DNA from 2 places in the Diaphorobacter sp. J5-51 genome. Region 1 is predicted to be linked to the other one. Evidence: riboswitches for the same ligand, from Rfam matches in the RefSeq annotation. Region 1 holds a riboswitch; the other holds the start of a gene.
What was found. A riboswitch is a leader RNA that binds a small molecule or an ion and turns the genes downstream of it on or off. The one in region 1 is predicted to bind S-adenosylhomocysteine.
Positions count from the first base shown of each region.

Region 1 (3,413 bases):
CTTGCTTGTCCTGACTCAAGAGCCGTGCCAGCCTGGCTGCGCGGCACTGCGTGCGAAATCTCCATGTGGAACAAAGGCTTACATCCACCCAAGGAGTCAGCGCTGCCATGGTGGACGGCAGAAACACTGCCAATGCATGCCATTTGTGACACCATATGTCACCATGGCCGACACTCCTGATCTTTCTCCCACCCCGGCGCAGGTGGCGCAGACCGCGCTGCTTGCCTCCTGGCTGGAGGGGCTGCCCGAGCCGCACATCCTGTTCGACCGCGGCTACCGCATCGTGGCCGCCAACGGCGCCTACCGTCGCCAGTTCGGCCAGGGCGCGCCGGTGGTGGGGCGCACCTGCCATGCGGTCTCGCACCATTCACCCGTGCCGTGCGACCAGGCGGGCGAGACTTGCCCGCTGGCGCGCTCGCTCTTCAGCGGTCAGCGTGAGCGCGTGCTGCACCTGCACCACACCCCGGCGGGTGAGGAATACGTGCAGATCGAACTGGTGCCGCTGCGCGACGAGGCGGGCCAGCCCCAGTACTTTCTGGAGAAGATGGAGCCGCTGCGCATTGCCCAGGGGCAGCCGGGCGCGCCGGGCATGATCGGGCGCGCGCCCGCGTTCCAGGCCGTGCTGGAGCTGATCGCGCGCGTGGGCCCGTCGCAGGCCAGCGTGCTGCTGCTGGGCGAGTCGGGCACGGGCAAGGAGCTGGCCGCGCGCGCCGTGCACGAGGCCAGCCCCCGCGCGGGGCGGCCGCTGGTGGTGGTGGACTGCGCCAGCCTGCCCGAGACGCTGTTCGAGAGCGAACTGTTCGGCCACGAGCGTGGCGCCTTCACCGGCGCCCATGCCGCACGCGCCGGCCTGGTGGAGGCGGCGCACGGCGGCACGCTGTTCCTGGACGAGGTGGGCGACATCCCGCTCACCATGCAGGTCAAGCTGCTGCGTTTGCTGGAAAGCGGCACCTACCGCCGCGTGGGCCACACCGAGCTGCGCCGCGCGGACATCCGACTGGTGGCGGCCACCCACCGCGACCTGCGTGCCATGGTGCGCGAGGGGCGGTTTCGCCAGGACCTGTACTACCGCCTGAGCACCTTTCCCATCCAGCTGCCCGCGCTGCGCGAACGCCCGCAGGACATTCCGCTGCTGGCGGAATCGCTCCTGCAGCGCGTGGCCGGAGGGCGGGGCCTGGTGCTTGCGCCCGCGGCGCTGCGCCGGCTGGCGCAGCACCCCTTCCCCGGCAACGTACGCGAGCTGCGCAACGTGCTGGAACGTGCCGCGCTGCTGACCGACGGCGCGGTGGTGACCGCCCATACGATCGAGCGCGCGCTCTCGTTCGATGCGCCCGCGGCGGCGCCGGCCCGCGCTGCGCAGCAGCCCGACCATGCCACCCTGCGTGACATCGAATCCGAGGCCCTGCGCGCGGCGCTGGCGGGTGGGGCCGCGTCGCGTCGCGAATTGGCACGCGCCCTGGGGGTCAGCACGCGCACGCTGTACCGCAAGCTGCGACTGTTACGGGAGCAGGGCTGATGCTCCTTGTTTGATAGCTGTCAGCGCTTGTTGTGATTGGCTTGCGGTCTGTTTTTGCTTGAACCAACCACCGGCCCGTGTAGGGGCCACGTTCTGGGCGCACAGTGCACGCGGGGGTATATCCATATGCCTGCCCCCCAAAGGTGGGCCGCGTAGAATTCGACGCTTTCCCGAGGAGCGCTGCAGCGCCCGCCGGCCGGGGCCGCACAGGCGGCTCGCGCGTGGCGGCGTCAGGCTCGGGCCCACCGCGGCATGCAGCCGTGCGTGTACCAACGGCGCTCACCTGATGTGTCTGTTCTTGTTATCCAGGTGAGCCCCATGCCGTCGTCCGCCCCCGCATCTTCCGTCCCTTCGCACGCCGTGCCGCCCATGCGCCTGTCGGGGCTGGAGCCCGTGTTCATCGGCGAGGGGAGCTTGTTCGTCAACGTGGGCGAGCGCACCAACGTCACCGGCTCCAAGGCGTTCGCGCGCATGATCCTGAACGACCAGTACGAGCAGGCACTGTCGGTGGCGCGTCAGCAGGTGGAAAACGGCGCGCAGATCATCGACGTGAACATGGACGAGGCCATGCTGGACAGCAAGGCCGCGATGGTGCGCTTCCTGAACCTCATTGCCTCCGAGCCCGACATCGCCCGGGTGCCGGTGATGGTGGACAGCTCCAAGTGGGAGGTCATCGAGGCCGGCCTGCGCTGCCTGCAGGGCAAGGGCATCGTCAACTCCATCAGCATGAAGGAGGGCGTGGAAGAGTTCAAGCGCCAAGCCAAGCTGATCCGCCGCTACGGCGCGGCTGCCGTGGTCATGGCCTTCGACGAGAAGGGCCAGGCCGACACCTTCGCACGCAAGACCGAGATCTGCGAGCGCGCCTACCGCATCCTAGTGGACGAGGTGGGCATGGCGCCCGAGGACATCATCTTCGACCCCAACATCTTCGCCATCGCCACGGGCATCGAAGAGCACGCCAACTACGCCGTGGACTTCATCGAGGCCGTGCGCTGGATCAAGCAGCATCTGCCGGGCGCCAAGGTGTCGGGCGGCGTGTCCAACGTGTCGTTCAGCTTCCGCGGCAACGAGCCGGTGCGCGAGGCGATCCACACCGTGTTCCTGTACCACGCCATCAAGGCCGGCATGGACATGGGCATCGTCAACGCGGGCATGGTCGGCGTCTACGACGACCTCGACCCCGAGCTGCGCGAGCGTGTGGAAGACGTGGTGTTGAACCGCCGCCCCGACGCGGCCGAACGCCTGCTGGAGATCGCCGAGGCCGCCAAGGGCGCCGCCAAGGACGACAGCAAGAAGCTGGAGTGGCGCGGCACGCCCGAGCACCCGAAAACCGTGGGTGAGCGCCTGTCGCATGCGCTGGTACACGGCATCACCGACTTCATCGTCGAAGACACCGAGGAGGCCTACCAGCAGATCGTGGTGCAAGGCGGCGGCCGCCCGCTGCACGTGATCGAAGGCCCGCTGATGGACGGCATGAACATCGTGGGCGACCTGTTCGGCGCGGGCAAGATGTTCCTGCCGCAGGTGGTCAAGAGCGCCCGCGTGATGAAGCAGGCCGTGGCCCACCTGATCCCTTACATCGAGGAAGAAAAGCGCCAGCAGGAAGCCGCCGGCCTGGACGTGTCCAGCAAGGGCAAGATCGTCATCGCCACCGTGAAGGGCGACGTGCATGACATCGGCAAGAACATCGTGACCGTCGTCCTGCAGTGCAACAACTTCGAGGTCATCAACATGGGCGTGATGGTGCCCTGCCATGAAATCCTGGCGCGCGCCAAGGCCGAAGGCGCGGACATCATCGGCCTGTCGGGCCTCATCACGCCCAGCCTGGAAGAGATGCAGTACGTGGCCGGCGAGATGGACAAGGACGAGTACTTCCGCATCAAGAAGATTCCATTGC
Region 1 covers NZ_JSYI01000054.1:90,394-93,806, forward strand. Annotated here, with positions in the region: gene OX89_RS07770 (sigma-54-dependent Fis family transcriptional regulator) at 164-1,516, shown strand; S-adenosyl-L-homocysteine riboswitch at 1,683-1,804, shown strand; gene metH (methionine synthase) at 1,835-3,413, shown strand, end outside.

Region 2 (3,413 bases), on a different contig from region 1:
CGTGCAACTGGCCGTGGCCCACGTCCACGCCAATCACCTGGGCGGCGCCATGTGCCAGCAGGCAGTCGGTGAAACCGCCGGTGCTCTGCCCCACGTCCAGGCAGCGCAGGCCAGCCACTTGCATGCCCGTGGCCGCCAGCGCGCCTTCAAGCTTGAGGCCGCCGCGCGAGAGGTACTTGGCCTCCGCAGCGTCCAGCAGCTGCACCTCGACCCCCGCAGGAATGTCGTCGCCGTTCTTGGCCACCTTCTGCCACGGCAGCGTGGGCGCCAGGCGCCACTGCACGCCGGCGGCAATCAACCGCTGGGCCTGCGACCGGGTGGCCGCGTAGCCGCCTTCCACCAGAAATACGTCCGCGCGCATCGCGCTATCCTCTCATATCGATAGCTGGCAGCGCTTGCAGCGAGCCAATTTCAGCAATTTTTCATGCTGAAAACGACTACTGGCAAGCGCAAGCAGCTATGCTTTTTAACAATCAATAGCGGTAGGTGTCGGGCTTGTAGGGGCCCTGCTTCGGCACGCCGATGTAGGCGGCCTGCTCGTCGCTCAGCTCGGTCAGCATGGCGCCCACCTTCTTCAGGTGCAGGCGCGCCACCTTCTCGTCCAGGTGCTTGGGCAGCACGTAGACCTTGCCCACGTCGTAGCCCTCGGGGTGGGTGAACAACTCGATCTGCGCGATCGTCTGGTTGGCGAACGAGTTGGACATCACGAAGCTGGGGTGGCCCGTGCCGCAGCCCAGGTTCACCAGGCGGCCCTTGGCCAGCAGGATGATGCGCTTGCCGTCCGGGAAGATCACATGGTCGACCTGGGGCTTTATTTCTTCCCACTGGCAGTGCTCTTCGAGCTTGGCGACCTGGATCTCGTTATCGAAGTGGCCGATGTTGCAGACGATGGCCTGGTCCTTCATCGCCTTCATGTGCTCGAAGGTAATGACGTCGCGGTTGCCCGTGGTGGTCACGAAGATGTCGGCCTTGTCGGCGGCCCACTCCATGGTCACGACCTTGAAGCCTTCCATGGCAGCCTGCAGGGCATTGATGGGGTCGATCTCGGTCACCCACACCTGGGCGCTCAGGGCGCGCAGCGCCTGGGCCGAGCCCTTGCCCACGTCGCCATAGCCCGCCACCACGGCCACCTTGCCGGCAATCATCACGTCGGTGGCGCGCTTGATGCCGTCCACCAGCGACTCGCGGCAGCCGTACAGGTTGTCGAATTTGGACTTGGTCACCGAATCGTTCACGTTGATCGCACGGAACAGCAGCGTGCCCTTGGCCGACATTTCCTTGAGGCGGTGCACGCCGGTGGTGGTCTCTTCGGTCACGCCGATGATCTGGGCGCTCTTGCGGCTGTACCAGGTGCTGTCCTCGGCCAGCTTGGCCTTGATGGCGGCGAACAGGATGCGCTCTTCCTCGCTGCCGGGGTGGGCCAGCACGGAAGCGTCCTTTTCAGCGCGCTTGCCCAGGTGCATCAGCAGCGTGGCGTCGCCGCCATCGTCCAGGATCATGTTCGGGCCTTCGCCCTCGCTGCCCTTGGGGCCGAAGTCGAAGATGCGGTGGGTGTAGTCCCAGTAGTCCACCAGGGTTTCGCCCTTGATGGCGAACACCGGCGTGCCCGTGGCGGCAATCGCGGCGGCGGCGTGGTCCTGCGTGGAGAAGATGTTGCACGAGGCCCAGCGCACGTCGGCGCCCAGGGCCTTGAGGGTCTCGATCAGCACGGCCGTCTGGATGGTCATGTGCAGCGAGCCGGTGATGCGTGCGCCCTTCAGGGGCTGCTTGGCCGCGAATTCCTCGCGGATGGCCATCAGGCCGGGCATCTCGGTCTCGGCAATGCGGATTTCCTTGCGGCCCCAGTCGGCCAGGGAGATATCGGCAATCGCGGAGTCGGCTGGGGACTTGAGAACAGCGCTCATGGTGGTTTCCTTGATGGGTATCTGAAAAAACCGCGCCTGGGGGATGGGGCTCACCGCACCGCAAGGCGTGGGTGAGCGTCGTTGCTGGGTATGACTTCCGAGCCTCGCGCCCCGCCGTGCTGGGGACGCTGCAACGCTCCTCGGAAAGTGCAAGATTATACCGGCGCCCCCGCACCACGCGCCGCGCCGTAGAATCCCCGCCCAATGCCAGGGCGCTCCCGCAGGGTGCGCCCGCCTCTTCTCGCACCGGCCGCAGCGCACCGCGCGGCCCTCACCCAGAATCACTGTGTCGTACGCCCCAGAAACCCGGCGCCGCCGGACTTTTGCCATCATCTCCCACCCCGACGCCGGCAAGACCACGCTGACGGAAAAGCTGCTGCTGTTCTCCGGCGCCATCCAGATCGCCGGCGCCGTGAAGGGCCGCAAGGCCAGCCGCCACGCCACGTCCGACTGGATGGAGATCGAGAAGCAGCGCGGCATCTCGGTGGCGTCGAGCGTGATGCAGATGAGCTACCGCGACCATGTCATCAACCTGCTGGACACGCCGGGCCACAAGGACTTCTCGGAAGACACCTACCGCGTGCTCACGGCCGTCGATTCGGCCCTGATGGTGATCGACGCGGCCAACGGCGTGGAGGCGCAGACGCGCCGCCTGATCGAGGTCTGCCGCCAGCGCGACACGCCCATCATCACCTTCGTCAACAAGATGGACCGCGAGGTGCGCGACCCGCTGGACATCCTCGACGAGGTGGAGCGTGAGCTGGGCATGCCCTGCTGCCCCATCACCTGGCCCGTGGGCCAGGGCAAGAGCTTCGGCGGCATCATCAACCTGCGCACGCAAAGCATGACGGTCTTCCAGCCCGGCAGCGAAAAGCGCCCGCAGGACTTCGAGGTCATTCCTCTTTCCGACGCCGACAAGCTGCGCGCGCGCTTCGGTCAGGCCTTTGACGACGCACTGGAAAGCATGGAGCTGGCGCAAGGTGCCTCGGCGCCCTGGGACCATGAAGCCTTCCTGGCCGGCAAGCTCACACCGGTGTTCTTCGGCTCGGGCGTGAACAACTTCGGCGTGATGGAAGTGCTGGATGCGGTGGTGGACATGTCGCCCCCGCCCGGCCCGCGCAAGAGCTCGCTCGTCGTCAACAAGCAGACCGTCGAGAAGACCATCCTGCCCGAAGACGAAGGCTTTTCGGGCGTGGTGTTCAAGGTGCAGGCCAACATGGACGCCAACCACCGCGACCGCATCGCCTTCGTGCGCGTGGCCAGCGGCAAGTACACGCCCGGCATGAAGCTCAAGGTGCAGCGCACCGCCAAGGAACTGCGCCCCACCAGCGTGGTCACCTTCATGAGCCAGCGCCGCGAGGCGGTGGAAGAGGCCTACGCCGGCGACATCATCGGCTTCACCACGCACGGCGGCGTGCAGCTGGGCGACACCATCACCGACGGCGCCAACCTGCAGTTCACCGGCCTGCCGTTCTTCGCACCCGAGATGTTCATGACCGTGGTGCTGAA
Region 2 covers NZ_JSYI01000001.1:6,523-9,935, reverse strand. Annotated here, with positions in the region: gene OX89_RS00055 (TlyA family RNA methyltransferase) at 1-361, opposite strand, end outside; gene ahcY (adenosylhomocysteinase) at 474-1,904, opposite strand; S-adenosyl-L-homocysteine riboswitch at 1,971-2,052, opposite strand; gene OX89_RS00045 (peptide chain release factor 3) at 2,191-3,413, shown strand, end outside.
Region 2: linked by a shared signal. The riboswitch ahead of ahcY (adenosylhomocysteinase) and the one ahead of metH (methionine synthase) in region 1 are both predicted to bind S-adenosylhomocysteine.